Regions from separate parts of the Pedobacter sp. AC190 genome, predicted to be linked through region 3. Evidence: riboswitches for the same ligand, from Rfam matches in the RefSeq annotation. Region 3 holds a riboswitch; each other region holds the start of a gene.

Region 1 (5,653 bases), 1.9 Mb from region 3:
TGTAGAGGGACCTGATAGCAAAACACCTAAAAATTTATTAAGAATCTCGGTCGGATTAGAACACGTTGATGATATTATCGCAGATTTGGAACAGGCTTTAGGATAGAACTTTTGTCATCCTGAGCTTGTTGAAGGAAATACTCATTTAGATCGAACTAGAGTGTTTTTTTGACTAAATGGGCTAAAGTTTCTAATTACCAAAAACTAGAAATCCCATTCAGTAAGTACAAAGCAATCTTAAAATTTTTAGGTCTAGCTGATTAATATTGCTTCTTTCCTCGCAATGACGAACGCTTAATAACAGGTGGAAAACTACCCTTTGTTTATAAACCCGATTGCAGCGGCAGCCCCCGATTTTTTATCGGGGCTACAGCGAAAAGCGGGACTGTATATTCCGAAGAATTACAATCCCGCTCATTTTCAAATTTTATTTCGGATTACAAGCGGTGACTAACTTAGCCGAATAGTTTGGGTTTAATGGCTCGTTTGTTTGCGCTAAACGCTGAGAACCAGTATTTGCAGGACAAGCGATGTCGCCAGCAGCATCATAAACGATTCTATTTCCTGCAGCGATTAACTCTTTTGGCACATAAACCTGAACTTTTGTTATGGAGTAACCTGAAGGATAATAACGTACATAATACCCATCAGGATGTTTGGTCCAGATGCCGCTTGGCACATCGGTACGAGGTGGAGCCATACCAGCAATTATTGCATACTTTTCCATGTCGGCATAAGTATAATTACCTGAAGAAACCAGTTGGCGAATGTTATTTTCGGCTTCAAAAACTGCTTTTACACCAGATGGCAATTGGTCTTTAGCTTTCTCCATCACATCGAAAGGTAGAACGCCTAATGCGCCTCCTTCTAATTGAGTAAGCTGTTTAGGAGTTAAGAGTTTTATGGCAGTTAACTTAACCTGACCAGCATAATCGGCAAATTTTGTTCGGGCAATAATTGTCCACAGCAAAACCTGAATATCGTGCTGATCTACATCCTGGTGTTTTTCTGCACTTTTTAATATAGAAACTACAATTTCCTCTTTCGGGCCTAAAACTGGTGCAAACATATAACCATCGCCTTTTGATGGTGCAAATGTGCCTGCTTTTAGGCAATAACTTTTATTGGTCATTTCATAAAGTCCTTCGCAAAGCACAAAACCGCCATCTGGATTTTTAGGCAATAAGTATAAAGGCTGGGCTTTTAGCGTGGCTTTAAAGTCGGGCATCATTTCGCCTTCGCGATTTACATCTTCGAAAGCTGTTGTTATTGCTGCAGGTTGTTTTAAAAATTTATCTACTCCTAAAGCTTTGGCGCCTTGTGCAGTTCCAACTTTTAATAATTTATCTTTTAATCCGCCAAATTGAGCATTGGCATTATTGATACTTGCAATGGCTAATAACACTGCGAAGCAAAGGTTTTTTGCGTTTTTCATTAATGATTAGATTTTAATAGGTAAGACAAACTTAGAGTTTTAAGCGTAAATTTTATATTAAATATTGCGTTTTATCATTTCAATATAAAATTAGGTAGTTCATTTTCAATATATTATTTAATTTTCAGAATTTTATTTTGTGAATTAAAATTAAATTCTCACATTTGAAATATTATTTGGCAAAAAGCTAAATAAAAGTCAATCTTAATCGGGTTGATTTATAAAGAAGTGGCGAGAGACTGGCTCCGTGACCCACTGGCAACCCTCAGAAAGAGAAGGTGCCAATTCCTGACCGAATAACATGGTGTTATTTGGAGATATAAATTAGAACTGATGAAAACATTAAATCTTCTATCGCAAAGCGAGCCCAGTGTAAACCTTAAAAAGGTAGAAAACATTTCTATTTCTTTTATTTGTTGTGATATGCAGGCGATTACTTGTATGTGCTGTTGGATACAGTAATTTAAAAAACTTCCTTTTTTGTTTCTATTTCAAACTGGAAGGTCCCGATAAATCGGGATACGCCTAACGCCTACCAGAATTTTCATGATTTTAAGATTCATGATTTCGGGTAAACTTATCAAACAATCACACATTTAATTATTAGAAATTATGTCAACATCATATAAATTTGAAACCTTACAAATTCACGCAGGTCAGGAAATAGACCCAACAACTGGTTCAAGAGCTGTTCCTATATATCAAACCACTTCTTACGGCTTCAAAAATGCAGAACATGGAGCAAACCTATTTGCGTTAAAAGAATTCGGAAACATTTACACCAGGATTATGAATCCAACGAACGATGTTTTTGAAAAACGTATCGCAGCTTTAGAAGGTGGTGTTGCAGCTTTAGCAGTAGCATCGGGACAAGCGGCACAGTTTATTGCACTAAATAACATTTTAGAAGTGGGCGATAGTATCGTTTCTTCATCACACATTTATGGCGGAACTTATAACCAGTTTAAAGTTTCTTTTAAACGTTTAGGCATTCATGTAGATTTTGCTAACCCAGATGTTCCCGAAGAATTTGAGGCGAAAATTACAGAGAAAACAAAAGCTATTTATTTGGAAACTATAGGCAACCCTGCATTTAGTATTCCTGATTTTGAGAAAATAGCCGCAATTGCAAAGAAATATGATATTCCTTTAGTAGTTGATAATACTTTTGGTGCGGCTGGATATTTATTTAAACCATTAGAACACGGTGCAAATGTTGTTGTAGAATCGGCAACTAAATGGATTGGCGGACATGGAACCAGCATTGGCGGCGTTATTGTTGATGGCGGAAACTACAACTGGGGTAACGGAAAATTTAAACAATTTAGTGAACCATCTGAAGGTTATCATGGTTTGGTTTTCAGCGATGTTTTTGGCGTTAATGGTCCTTTTGGTAATATTCAATTTATTATTCGTGCCCGTGTAGAGGGTTTAAGAGATTTAGGCCCAGCCCTTTCTCCATTTAATTCTTTCCTTTTGCTACAAGGTTTAGAAACATTATCACTTCGTGTGCAACGCCATGTTGATAACGCTTTGGAATTAGCAACCTGGCTAGAAAATCACCCAGCAGTTAAAGAAGTTTCGTACCCAGGATTAGCAAGCAGCAAATACAATAGTTTAGCTAAAAAATATTTAAGCAATGGATTTGGTGCGGTTTTATCTTTTGAGTTAGACGGCAGTAAGGAAAGCGCAACTCAATTAATTGATAATTTAAAACTGATTTCTCATTTAGCTAATGTGGGTGATGCCAAAACACTGATCATTCAGCCTTCGGCAACTACACATCAACAATTAAGCGAAAGCGAACAACTGGCTGCTGGAGTTAAGCCAAATTCACTTCGTGTTTCGGTAGGAATTGAGCACATCGATGATATTAAAGCCGATTTCGAACACGCATTTTCGGCAATCAGTTCGCAATTAAACGTAAAAAGTTTACAGGCCTAATCACTTTCGTTACCAAATCAGAATATCTTTTAAGAATGAGCACATTATCAACATATAATTACAACAAACAATTCAAATTAGAAAGCGGCAAGAAACTTCGCAACCTGCAAATTGCTTATCAAACTTATGGCAAATTAAATGCTAAAAAAGATAATGTAATTTGGGTTTGTCACGCATTAACTGCTAATGCAGATGTTTTTGAATGGTGGGAAGGTTTATTTGGGCAAAATGCTTTGTTTAATCCAAACGATCATTATATAATTTGTGCAAACGTTTTGGGTTCTAACTACGGAACCACAAGCCCTTTAAGTACTAATCCAGTTAATGGATTACCTTATTATTTATCGTTTCCACAATTTACTGTTCGCGATTTTGTTTCGGCACACCAACTTTTAGCTACGCATTTAGGAATTGATTCAATTAAACTTTTAATCGGCGGTTCTTTAGGTGGCCAGCAGGCTGTAGAATGGAGTATTATCGAACCCAATAAAATTGAAAACTTAATACTTGTAGCTACAAATGCGGCACATTCTCCATGGGGAATTGCTTTTAACGAGAGTCAACGTTTAGCCATTACTACCGATAGAACCTTTTACGCAAACCAACCTGATGGTGGCAGCAAAGGTTTAAAAGCAGCACGCAGTATTGCGCTTTTGAGTTATCGTACGTATAATGCTTACGGAAGTACACAAGTAGAAAGTGTAAACGACAAAACAGATAATTTCAGAGCTTCATCTTACCAAAATTACCAGGGAGAAAAATTGATAAATCGCTTTAATGCTTACAGTTATTATTATTTAACTAAAGCGATGGATAGCCATAATGTGGGTAGAAATCGTAAAAGCATTGCGGAAGCCTTGAAATTGATCAAGGCAAATACCTTGGTAATTGGAATTGAAAATGATTTCTTATTTCCAATTGCAGAACAGAAATTCTTAGCAGATAACATTAGCGATGCACAGTTCGCAGCTATACATTCTGAATATGGCCATGATGGGTTCTTGATTGAAACCAACGCCTTAACGAACATCATCGGTACTTTTATTAAAGAAAGCCGTGACAAAAAGATAATTAAGCTACAGCACACAGCTTGATAAGATGGCGGAAGGTTTAAGGAAAAAACCTAGGCTAAAGAAGTAAAATAATTAATCAGCCACGGAAGCACTAAAATAAAGAAAATATGGAATTTAATTCCGTGTAAATCTGTACTTCCGTGGCAAAACATAATAAAATTTGATGGTGAGTATCAAACGTCCAATCTTGATACTCGCTACTTGATACACTAAAACACCATGAGTAAGAATTTAAAAATCGGTTTATTTGGTTTCGGAGTTGTAGGGCAAGGATTATTAGACATAATCCAAAGCCAGAACCTTAATTTAGAAATTATTAAAATCGCAATAAAAGATCCAAAAAAGAAGCGTACGCTTAATAAAGATTTATTTACAACCGATAAAAATGAAATCCTGAATAATTCGGAAATCAATACGATTGTAGAATTAATTAATGATGCTGATGCGGCCTATGAAATTGTAACTACAGCATTAAAAAACGGTAAAAATGTAGTCTCTGCAAATAAAAAAATGATTGCTACTCACTTAAAAGAGTTGGTAGATTTACAACAAAAACATGGCACTTCTTTATTGTATGAAGGTGCGGTTTGCGGGAGTATTCCAATTATAAGAAATTTAGAAGAATATTATGATAATGAGCTTTTTCATGCTTTAAGTGGTATTTTCAATGGTTCATCAAATTATATTTTATCAAAAATTTTTAACGAAAACCAAAGTTACAATGCAGCTTTAAAAGAAGCTCAGGATTTAGGTTTCGCAGAAACAGATCCGATTTTAGATGTTGGTGGTTACGACCCGAAATATAAATTGGCTATTGCAACAGCTCACGCTTATGGTTTATTTGTGAATCCTGATGCAATATTAAATATCGGAATCCAGAATCTTTCTGCTCATGACATTAAATATGCTCGTGAGAAAAATTTCAAAATTAAATTAGTACCCACTGCTCGTAAAGTAAATACAAAAGATATTGTTACCTATGTTTTACCTAAACTTGTTGCAAAGGATGATTTTCTATATAACGTTGAAAATGAATACAATGCAGTAACCGTTCAGGCAGCTTTTGCTGATAAGCAGTTTTTCTTTGGTAAAGGTGCAGGTGGTCATCCAACTGGTGCTGCCGTACTTTCGGATATCGCTGCTTTACGTTATGATTATCGTTATGAGTATAAAAAATATCACTCAGAAAATGGAGCGAAAC
Region 2 (5,653 bases), 2.6 Mb from region 3:
TCGAAACAAACCTTTTTAATTTATTTGAATGTGCAAGCAAAATGGATAAACTTTAGTCATTGCAAGGTTAGAAGCATTCTTAAAAGGAAAACCATCAAATTAGGATTTTTGTGCTTCGCAATGATGAATTACAAACAGATGATCGCTAGCGGTTATACCAGCTACTTTTTCAGCAGTTCATCAATTTCGCTGTTAAATTCCTTGACAAACTCATCGTAAAACTTACCCGTTGCTGGTCCATTATAGCCTGTGTGTATTTTAGCTACATTACCACTCTTATCAATAAAAATGGTTGTAGGAAAAGATACAAATGAATTTAAAGCCGGAAGAGACTCGGCAACAGCTTGCTTATCAGCCTTGCCCGCAATTACCTGGTCATATTCAATTCCAAAACGATTTCGGAAATTTGTTAATGCTTTTTTAGCATATTCTGCATCGGTTTGACGCTCATAATGAAGAGCGATTACTTCTACGCCTCGTTTTTTATTTTCTTTATACCAAGGTGCAATAAAACCAGCTTCATCAATACAATTTGGGCACCAACTGCCAGTAATCGTTAATACAACTACTTTGTTTTTATACTTATCATCCTTCAACGAAATTTTCTTCCCGTTTACATCAGGTAAAGAAAAATCTAGAGTTTTATAACCTTCTTTCAGATAGGTTAATTTGTATGCATCTGGAAGCGCAGCATCTTTATTTTTAACTCCCGTAAATGGCTGACTTCCTCTTGCGCTTAAAATTTCACCAGTTAGAGTTCCATCCGATTCAAATTTTCCTTTGTAATAAGAAGGGGAAGAGCCGATAAATGCTGAAAGTTGAAATTCATTTCCCTGAACAGTTCCTTCCAAATAACGTGAATCGCCCGTTACACGTAGGAAAGTTCCAGTAATTTTATTGCCAGTTTGCTTAAACAAACCAACAGTCTTCTCTTCTTTCCCATCGGGAGATTTAAAAATCACATCGTAACTGCCAGAATAATTACCCGCTGCAGCCTTACCATTTGGCTCAAAACGGTAATCTTTTTTCTCAGCAGAAATTTGTGTGGCTTTGCCCGTACCATTTTGTTTTCTTAAACTGCCGTTAAGGGTATTGCCATTAATGCCAAGTGCAAGTTCGTTATCAAACTGATCAATTTTTACAAAAATAGAATCTGCCGTCTGCTTAATCACTCCACCTTCAAAGCTTTCTTCTGCATTTCTGAAATACAGTTTTTTCAGGCCGTCTTTATCTTTTATCTCAAAATTAAATGGAATGTCAAGGTCGGGTTTAATTTTAAATACACCCCTCCAGTTTCCATTCGGCGAAAATGCGGCAGATTTTTGGTTTTGATTTTTATGCGCTTGTGCATCTGCATGAACAATAGATTCGGCCTTTTGCCCTTGGGCAAAGCTAATCGATGGAATTGCAAAAGCAATTGCAAAGGGAATATATAGGGATTTATTATACATTGGGATATTTTTATCTACTAATTTAGTCGACAAATATAAGGAGCTATTTCCCAAAGAAAAAATATTTATAAAAAAATCTATAAAAACTATAGAGTATATGTGATTAATTATATCTTTGCGCCAGTTATTTTAAAATACTTATCAAGAAAGGTGGAGGGAATGGCCCTACGAAACCTTAGCAACCATCCTTACTATGAGGAAATGGTGCTAATTCCATCTGGCAGGAATGTCGGGTAGTTAAGTCAGTTGCGATAAACCCACACAATAAGTGGAGCACTTCTGATTTACGGGGTGCTTTTTTTTTGCCCGCTAATCTGATAAGTAGTATTAATTAAAATCCATTCAAATGAAAAAAACAGACGAGCGCAAATTCAAAAAAAACATTTCAATTAAACATATCGGGTTCTTCCGAATGTGTAAGCCCTGTTAAAGCTTTTTAGTTTTTAACAGGCGCTCTTAATAGCCCTCAATATTTTTAATCAAAAAAATACAGTTTAAAACTGTGCTGGGCTTGCTATGCCTAATTATTACGAACATTAACTCTTCATTAATAAAAAAATATGTTTAAAAATTTAAAACTACCGCTGGTTGTATTTTTGCTTTTCATAGGGCAAAAACTTGCAGCTCAAAATATAGTTGTAACTGGAACGGTTAAAGAAACATCTGGAGAAAGCATTCCTGGAGCTTCAGTTTTACTGAAAGAAACCAAACAAGTTGTTGCAACTGATGCTAAAGGTGCATTCTCGATTAATGCTCCAGATAAAAGTACATTGGTTATTTCTTACATAGGCTTTAAAACGCAGGAAATTCAAATCAATAAAAATTCGGGTGCTATAGTTGTTACACTTCAATCGAGCGAAAATGCCTTAAACGAGGTTGTTGTAACCGCCTTGGGTATTTCCAGACAAAAAAAATCTTTAGGATATGCTGTTCAGGAGTTAAAAGGGCAGGATTTAGCAGAGGCAAAAGAATCTAATTTAGTTAATGCTCTTGCAGGTAAAATTGCTGGTGTTCGGGTTACCAATAGCCAGGGCGATATGGGTTCGTCGAGAGTGGTGATTCGTGGAGAAACTTCGATTTCAGGTAATAATCAACCACTTTTCGTAGTCGATGGAATTCCAGTAGATAATTCTCAATTAAATTCTGGTGGAGCCAGAGATTATGCAAATACAATTTCTGATATTAATGCAGATAACATTGAATCGATAAGTGTATTAAAAGGTCCAAATGCTGCCGCTTTGTATGGTTCGAGAGCAGCAGCTGGCGTAATCATTATTAAAACAAAAACGGGTAAAAACAAAAAAGGATTAGGGATTACCCTTAATTCGAACATTGTTGCAGAAAGTTTGCTAACACTTCCAGTTTACCAAAATGCTTTCGGACAAGGCTCTGAAGGTAAATTTAGTTACGTTGATGGTAAAGGAGGAGGCATTAATGATGGTGTTGATGAAAGTTGGGGACCAAAATTGGATGGTAGATTAATTCCTCAGTTTTTCTCTAAAGGTGTAGCAGTTCCTTTTGTTGCAAACCCAAATAATGTTCGCGATTTTTTTGAAACGGGATATTCTTTAAGTAATGGCATTGCAATAGCTGATGCATCTGAAAAATTCGATTACCGCTTATCATACAATAATTTACAACAAGGTGGTATTGTTCCAAACTCTGGTCAGGATAAAAATACTTTCTCCCTAAACACAACTTTAAGGGTAACGCCAAAACTAAGTGTTACAGCTAACGCAAATTATAGCAAACTAAACTCCGATAACTTGCCTGGAACTGGTGGTTCAAGATCGACCAGTACGATGTTGCAGTTTACCTGGTTTGGTCGTCAGGTCGATATTAATCAATTAAAAAATTACCTTGATGAAAACGGAAATACCTTTAACTGGAATAATAGCTATTATAGCAATCCATATTGGGTAGCCTACGAAAATACGGTTTCTCAGCAGCGTGGACGTATTATTGGTAGTTTAGGTTTAAACTATAAAATAATTGATGGCTTGGAATTTAACTTCCGCTCGGGAACAGATTATTACAACGATCGCCGTAAAATAAAAATTGCTTATGGTACAAATGGAACACCATTTGGCTCTTATTCGGAAAGTGCATTTACAGTTAGTGAGAATAACACCGATGCAACTTTGAATTTTAACAAACAACTAAATAAAGATTTTAGCTTAGAGGCATTAGCAGGTAGCAACATTCGTACACGTTACATCGAGCAAAACGATCAAAGTGCGCCAAGATTAGCCGTAGCAGGCTTATATTCTTTGAGTAATTCCAGAGACCCGCTTATTTCTTCTAATAATTATAGTAAGCTTAAATCTTATAGTGTTTACGCTTCGGCACAAATCGGTTTTAGAAATTATTTATACGCAAACATTACCGCTCGTAATGATTGGTCGTCTACTTTAGCGGCTCAAAATCGTTCTTATTTCTATCCATCATTTAATGGAAGTTTTATATTAACTGAAGCATTAGATATTAAGAGCGAAGTACTTGATTACGCAAAAATTCGTGGTGGCTGGTCGAAGGTTGGTAAAGATGCAGACCCTTATCGTTCGGTTAATACTTACGTTTTTAGTGCGCCTTTTGGTTCAAATCCACAACTTACGGCATCTACAACAGATTTAAATCCAAATTTAAAACCCGAAACAACAACTTCATCAGAGCTTGGAGCCGAAGCAACCTTCTTTAGTAAAAGAGTACGTTTAGACTTAAGTTTATACAATACCAATAGTTACGATCAGATTTTAAGCGTTGATGTAAGTCCGTCAACAGGTTTCCGTTCAAAACTTTTAAATGCAGGAAAGATTAATAACAAAGGAATTGAGATTCAATTGGGCTTAACACCAATTAAAAAGCAATTTACCTGGGATATCGATGTGAATTATGCGGCAAACAGAAGCAAGGTAATCGAGTTAGATAAAGCTGGTTTGCTGCAGAATTATGTTGTTGCAACAAACTCTGCTCAGGTAATAGCAGCTGTTGGTCAGCCGTATGGAACTTTGTTTGGCAATGCTTTTTTACGTGATGGAAACGGCAATATTGTAGTTAACGCAACTGGTGCGCCCCAAACTGATCCAACTAAAAGGGTTTTAGGTAAATATACGCCCGATTGGATTGGTGGCATTTACAATACATTTAGTTACAAAGGCTTGAGTTTAGGTGTTTTAATTGATGCAAGTTTTGGAGGTTCTATTTACAATGGTACTTATGCAACAGGAACTTACACTGGGGTACTTGCTTCAACACTGCCAGGCAGAGCTGCAGAATATGGAGGTATTTCTTATTACTATCCTGGAAATGGAAAAGCAAACGGTACGGTTAGAGTAAATGGAACAGCTCCAGCAGGCGTAACCGTTTATGATGATGGTATTGTTTTCGATGGTGTAACTGCTGATGGAAAACGCAATGAAAAAATATTACCAGCTCAACAATATTATAAGTCGTTTCGTACTATAGATGAAGCCAATATTTTTGATGCTTCTTATGTAAAACTTCGTGAGGTTAAACTGAGTTACAATTTACCGTCTAAATGGATTCGTTCTCTTAGCCTTCAGGGCGCTTCGGTTTCTTTAGTTGGTCGTAACCTTTGGATTATTCATAGAAATGTAGAAGATATTGACCCGGAAGTTGCCTTTAACACGGGTAACGGACAAGGTTTGGAAAGTCTTTCAAATCCAACAACCCGCAGTTATGGTCTTAACCTTAATATCAAATTTTAATCTTTTTAACATGAAAAATTATAAAATATACTTGTTGTCAATTTTAACATTAGCAGTTTCATCTTGCAGCAAAGAATTAGATAAGGTTAATATTAACCCAAATGCAACCGAAAATGCACAACCCGATTATTTGTTAACAGGTGCAATAAAAAATACAACAGATGCGTATTGGAGTACAACAAATACAATGAATTCAAGTTCGTTGTTTGTACAGCACTGGTCTAAAATTCAATATACCGAAGAAGATCGATTTATCTATTCAAATAGTAGTTTTACAGCACTTTGGTCTACTGGATATTCTCAAAGTATAACTGCTTTCAACAAAATTATTGAATTAGGAAATGCACAGGCAAATCCAAACTATAAAGGTGTGGCTTTGGTGTTACGTTCGTGGGTTTTTTTATTACTTACCGATGCTTATGGCGATATTCCTTACTCGCAGGCTGGCAAAATTAGCGAATTTATAACACCTGC
Region 3 (5,653 bases):
GCGTTTTAACAGGATGCATTGTTTGTAATACGGGAGGCCCAATTGCGGCGGAATCTGATTTTCCAGTTGAAGTAGTGGTCGGACCTGAATATATTACAGGTTCTACTCGTATGAAATCTGGAACGGCGCAAAAACTGGTTTTAAACATGCTGAGTACCACAGTTATGGTTCAGTTAGGGCGTGTTGTTGGAAACAAAATGGTTGATATGCAGTTAACTAATAATAAATTGGTTGATAGAGGCATACAAATGGTTGCCGACGAATTAAATATTGGTTATGATGAAGCTGCCGATCTTTTATCGGTTCATGGAAGCGTACGTAAAGCGGTAGAAGCAAAGCAACAAGGAGTTAAAAGTTAAAAGCTACTTGTTTAAGGACGAATTTTCAGAAAGAACCCATATAGTTTAATTTTTAGCAAAGCCATTAGCTAGCTTTTAACCTTCAACTTTTAACTTAAAATGCACGAAATCGAACCTTATTACCAGTGGAGAGATGAATACATTTCGGCAGAAGATGAGCGTTCGCCATTTTACAATACCGAATATTCGGAACTTTACTTCGATAAACAGATTTACAATTTTTTACTCCATCCGCAGTGGGATGAATTTGGATCGAACACGCTTTACATGAAAGTGCTCTATGCAGATTACGATCGGAGTTACGCTATAATTGAATTAATCGGTGAATGGAATGATGCGATAAATAACGACATCATGCTGCTCAAACGGGATATTTTAGAGTTGATGATGGATGAAGGCATAAACAAATTCATCCTTATTGGTGAGAATGTTTTAAACTTCCATGCTTCTGATGATAGTTATTATGAAGAATGGTTTCAGGAAGTAGAAGATGGCTGGATTGTGGGCGTAAATTTCCAGGAGCACGTTATTCAGGAGTTTAAAGATAATAGCATCGATTATTATATTAATTTTGGTGGTGCTTTTGATAATCTTCCCTGGCGTACACTAAAACCGTTACAGTTCTTTAAGAAAGTTGAAGAATTACTGACAAAAAGATTGAACTAAATTGTTATTTTTAAAATCATTAAATACACAAAATAAAAAATGGAACAACAAAATTATCAATATCAGGAAAACAGCGTTTTTGTACAAGAAGGTTCTGTTTCTAAGAAATTCTTCGCAAATGTTTTCTTATGGATGTTTGTGGCATTAAGCTTATCAACAGTTGCTGCATATCTTTTCGGTACAAACGAACAATTTATGCAATACTTAATTAATATCAATCCAGAAACAGGAAAAGCTGGTATGTCAATTTTTGGCTATATTGCTATGTTTGCACCACTTGGTTTGGTTCTGCTAATGGGTTTTGGTTTAAGTAAACTTTCATACCCAGCATTAGTTGGAGTTTTTGTTTTGTATTCGGTACTAACAGGTATCAGTTTAAGCTTTATCCTTCTTGCATACACTTCAGGTTCGGTAGTAAGCTGTTTTGCAGGTGCTGCTGGTATATTTGGTATTATGGCTGTAATGGGTTACACCACAAACATCGATTTAAGTAAATTCGGACCAATTTTAATGGTTGGCGTGATCGGTTTAGTTATTGCGAGTGTTGTTAATATGTTTATTCAAAGTGAGCAATTCAGTTTATTTATGGCTTTCATCGGTATCGCTATTTTTACAGCTTTAACCGCTTACGACGTTCAAAAAATTAAACGTATTGGCGAAGGAATAGAAGCAAGTGGCGAGCAGGTTTTACAAGTAGAATCTAAGAAAATGGCCATTGTTGCAGCATTATCTTTATACTTGGATTTCTTAAACATCTTCCTTTTCTTACTTCGTATTTTCGGAAGCAGAAAGTAATCTGTAAACAGAACAATATTCTTAAGGCTATGCAGTTTTGCGTGGCCTTTGTAATTTTATTTGGTAGCAAAGCGATAATTTTTGGAATTGATGTTGCTTTGTTGCATTTTTGTATGCTTATTAAGAAAGACGGAGGGATTAGACCCAACGAAGTCTTAGCAACCTGTGCCAACAAGGTGCTACATTCTAATCTCAGCAGTGGCGAGAGCAGATAAGTTTTAGTGGTAGTTTACACGCCAACTTTTAAGATAAGCTTTTTAAGTATCAGGTATAAAGTATCAAATATAAAGACATGTTCGTCTAATATTTTTTGCTCGTTATCTGCAGTTAGATCGATGTCAAGAAATCTTGCTACTCGACACTAACAACTTTCTACTAGAAACAACAAATGAGCATTAGAGAAGAATTAGAAAAACGTATTTTGGTAATCGATGGTGCGATGGGTACCATGATTCAGCGTTATACTTTAACGGAAGAAGATTTTAGAGGGGAGAGATTTAAAAATCATCCTTGTGATGTTAAAGGCAATAACGATTTGCTAAACATTACACGCCCTGATATTATCAAAGCCATACACCTCGAATATCTAACATCGGGCGCTGATATTATCGAAACCAATACCTTCAGTACGCAACGTATTTCCATGGCCGATTACCAGATGGAGGATTTGTCTTACGAGATGAGTTTCGAAGGTTCGAGAGTTGCAAAGGAAGCGGTTGATGAGTTTATGTCCAAGAATCCTGATCGGAAATGTTTCGTTGCTGGCGCTATTGGCCCAACTAATCGTACCCTTTCTATGTCGCCAAACGTAAATGACCCTGGTTACAGAGCCGTTTATTTTGATGAATTAGAAGAAGCTTATTACGAGCAGGTACGTGGCTTAGTGGATGGGGGTGCAGATGTACTCTTAATTGAAACCATTTTTGATACTTTAAATGCTAAAGTGGCTATTGTAGCCATCAAAAAATACGAAGAAGTAATTGGGCGGAAACTGGAAATTATGATTTCTGGTACCATTACCGACGCTTCGGGCAGAACTTTATCTGGACAAACTGCAGAAGCTTTCTTAAATTCTGTGATGCATGCAAAACCCTTAAGTATCGGTTTTAACTGTGCTTTAGGGGCAAAAGAAATGCGCCCTCACATTGAAGAATTGGCAAAGAAAGCAGGTTGTTATGTATCAGCTTATCCAAATGCAGGCTTGCCAAATGAGTTTGGTGCTTATGATGAGCAACCGCATGAAACCGCACACTTGGTTGATGATTTTATTGCATCAGGTTTTGTAAATATTGTGGGTGGTTGTTGTGGCACAACGCCAGAACATATTGGTTGTATTGCCAATAATGCAAGAAAAGCAGCTCCACGAAAATTACCAATAATTGAGCCTTTTATGCGTTTAAGCGGCTTGGAACCAGTAACTATTAAACCAGATAGCATTTTCGTTAACGTTGGGGAGAGAACGAACATCACAGGTTCTCCAAAGTTTTCTAAATTGATTTTAGGCGGAGATTACGAAGCTGCTCTTGCCGTTGCCTTGCAACAGGTAGAAGGTGGCGCACAGGTAATTGATGTGAATATGGATGAAGGTATGCTCGATTCAGAAGCAGCCATGACCAAATTCTTAAACCTCATTGCTTCAGAACCTGATATTGCCAAATTGCCAATCATGGTCGATTCTTCTAAATGGTCGGTTATTGAAAATGGTTTGAAGTGCTTGCAGGGAAAAGGAATTGTAAACTCGATTTCACTTAAAGAAGGCGAAGATAAATTCAGAGAGAGCGCCCGTAAAATTATGCAATACGGTGCTGCGGTAGTGGTAATGGCTTTCGATGAACAAGGACAAGCCGATAATTACGAACGTAGAAAAGAGATTTGTAAAAGAAGTTATGATATTTTGGTGAGTGAAATTGGTTTTCCTCCTGAGGATATCATTTTCGACCCGAATATTTTAACCGTTGCAACGGGATTGGAGGAGCATAATAACTACGCTGTTGACTTTATAAATGCCACAAGGTGGATCAAAGAAAATCTGCCACATGCAAAAGTGAGTGGTGGAGTTTCGAATATTTCATTTTCTTTCAGAGGAAATAATACTGTTCGCGAAGCGATGCATTCTGCCTTTTTGTATCATGCCATTCAGGCGGGTTTAGATATGGGCATTGTAAACGCTGGTATGTTAGAGGTTTATCAGGAAATTCCACCTGAGCTTTTAGAGCGTGTGGAAGACGTTTTGCTTAACCGCAGAGATGATGCTACCGAACGATTGGTTGAATATGCCGATACCATAAAAAGTAAAGGTAAAGAAGTCGTTCGAGATGAAGAATGGAGAAAAGGAACGGTGGAAGAGAGGTTATCGCATTCGCTTGTAAAAGGAATTGTAGAATACCTGGATGATGATGTTGAAGAGGCTCGTCAGAAATATCCCCGTCCGATTCAGGTTATTGAAGGTCCGTTAATGGATGGGATGAATATTGTAGGAGATTTATTTGGCGCAGGCAAAATGTTTCTACCGCAGGTGGTAAAATCGGCAAGGGTAATGAAAAAAGCCGTGGCCTATTTATTACCATTTATTGAGCAGGAAAAGTTAGATAATCCAGACCAAAATCAAAGTTCATCAGCGGGTAGGGTTTTAATGGCTACGGTTAAAGGTGATGTACATGATATTGGAAAGAATATTGTAGGCGTAGTATTGGCTTGTAATAACTTTGAAATTGTAGATATGGGTGTAATGGTTCCTGCACAGGAAATCATTAAAAAAGCCAAAGAAATCAATGCCGATATAATTGGCTTAAGTGGTTTAATTACACCATCGTTAGATGAAATGGTTCACTTCGCCAAAGAAATGGAGCGTGAGAATTTTACCATTCCTTTAATTATTGGTGGAGCAACAACTTCTCGTATTCACGCTGCAGTTAAGGTAGCGCCAAATTATTCGGGGCCTGCCATTCACGTTTTAGATGCTTCGAGGAGCGTTACCGTTTGTAGCACCTTAATGAATCCTGAAACAAAAGATGAATATGTTGCAGGCATCAGGGCTGAATATGATAAAGCACGTGAAGCGCATTTAAACAAACGTTCTGATAAACGTTTTAAAACGCTTGAACAGGCTCGAGAAAATAAATTCAAAATCGATTTTGAGCAAAACCTTCCAGTTCCTGAATTTACAGGCACCAGGGTTTTCGATAATTATCCTTTGGAAGAATTGGTTCCATATATCGATTGGACACCATTTTTCCATACCTGGGAACTTCGCGGAAGTTATCCGAAAATATTTGATGATAAAAATGTTGGCGATGAAGCCAAAAAGCTATTTGATGATGCGCAAACTTTGTTAAAACGCATTTTGGACGGTAAGTTGCTAACAGCCAGGGCTGTAATTGGTTTTTGGCCTGCTAATACGGTTGGTGATGATATTCAGTTGTCTGTTGACGGTGATGAGTTACCAGCTAACGCTCAACATGCAACAGGTGATAAGCAAATGGTTACCATTCACACGCTTCGTCAACAGGCAGAGAAAGTAGATGGACAACCGTACTATGCCTTATCCGATTTTATCGCACCAAAAGAGAGTGGAATACAAGATTATTTTGGTGGTTTTGCTTTAACTGCGGGTATTGGGATAGATGCTTTGGTTGAGGAATTTGAATCGAATCACGATGATTACAACAGCATTATGGCCAAGGCTTTGGCCGATCGTTTGGCTGAAGCATTTGCCGAGCGTATGCACGAACGTGTGCGTAAAGAGTTCTGGGGTTATGCAAAAGAAGAAAACCTGAGCAATTCTGAATTAATTAAGGAAGAGTATGCAGGAATTCGTCCAGCGCCAGGCTATC

Evidence for each region. A riboswitch is a leader RNA that binds a small molecule or an ion and turns the genes downstream of it on or off. The one in region 3 is predicted to bind S-adenosylmethionine.
Region 1: it holds a riboswitch for S-adenosylmethionine, as region 3 does, so the genes downstream of both, ACZZZI_RS16180 (O-acetylhomoserine aminocarboxypropyltransferase/cysteine synthase family protein) here and metH (methionine synthase) in region 3, are expected to answer to the same signal.
Region 2: it holds a riboswitch for S-adenosylmethionine, as region 3 does, so the genes downstream of both, ACZZZI_RS19540 (SusC/RagA family TonB-linked outer membrane protein) here and metH (methionine synthase) in region 3, are expected to answer to the same signal.

What each region holds. Positions count from the first base shown of each region.
Region 1 is NZ_OZ409824.1:3,672,117-3,677,769, reverse strand. Features, by position in the region: gene ACZZZI_RS16190 (trans-sulfuration enzyme family protein) at 1-106, shown strand, start outside; gene ACZZZI_RS16185 (hypothetical protein) at 428-1,435, opposite strand; SAM riboswitch class I at 1,651-1,761, shown strand; gene ACZZZI_RS16180 (O-acetylhomoserine aminocarboxypropyltransferase/cysteine synthase family protein) at 2,048-3,379, shown strand; gene ACZZZI_RS16175 (homoserine O-acetyltransferase family protein) at 3,415-4,473, shown strand; gene ACZZZI_RS16170 (homoserine dehydrogenase) at 4,672-5,653, shown strand, end outside.
Region 2 is NZ_OZ409824.1:4,437,616-4,443,268, reverse strand. Features, by position in the region: gene ACZZZI_RS19545 (peroxiredoxin family protein) at 162-1,451, opposite strand; SAM riboswitch class I at 1,587-1,695, shown strand; gene ACZZZI_RS19540 (SusC/RagA family TonB-linked outer membrane protein) at 2,012-5,179, shown strand; gene ACZZZI_RS19535 (SusD/RagB family nutrient-binding outer membrane lipoprotein) at 5,190-5,653, shown strand, end outside.
Region 3 is NZ_OZ409824.1:1,809,708-1,815,360, reverse strand. Features, by position in the region: gene murQ (N-acetylmuramic acid 6-phosphate etherase) at 1-359, shown strand, start outside; gene ACZZZI_RS07920 (hypothetical protein) at 459-1,025, shown strand; gene ACZZZI_RS07915 (Bax inhibitor-1/YccA family protein) at 1,065-1,820, shown strand; SAM riboswitch class I at 1,935-2,038, shown strand; gene metH (methionine synthase) at 2,209-5,653, shown strand, end outside.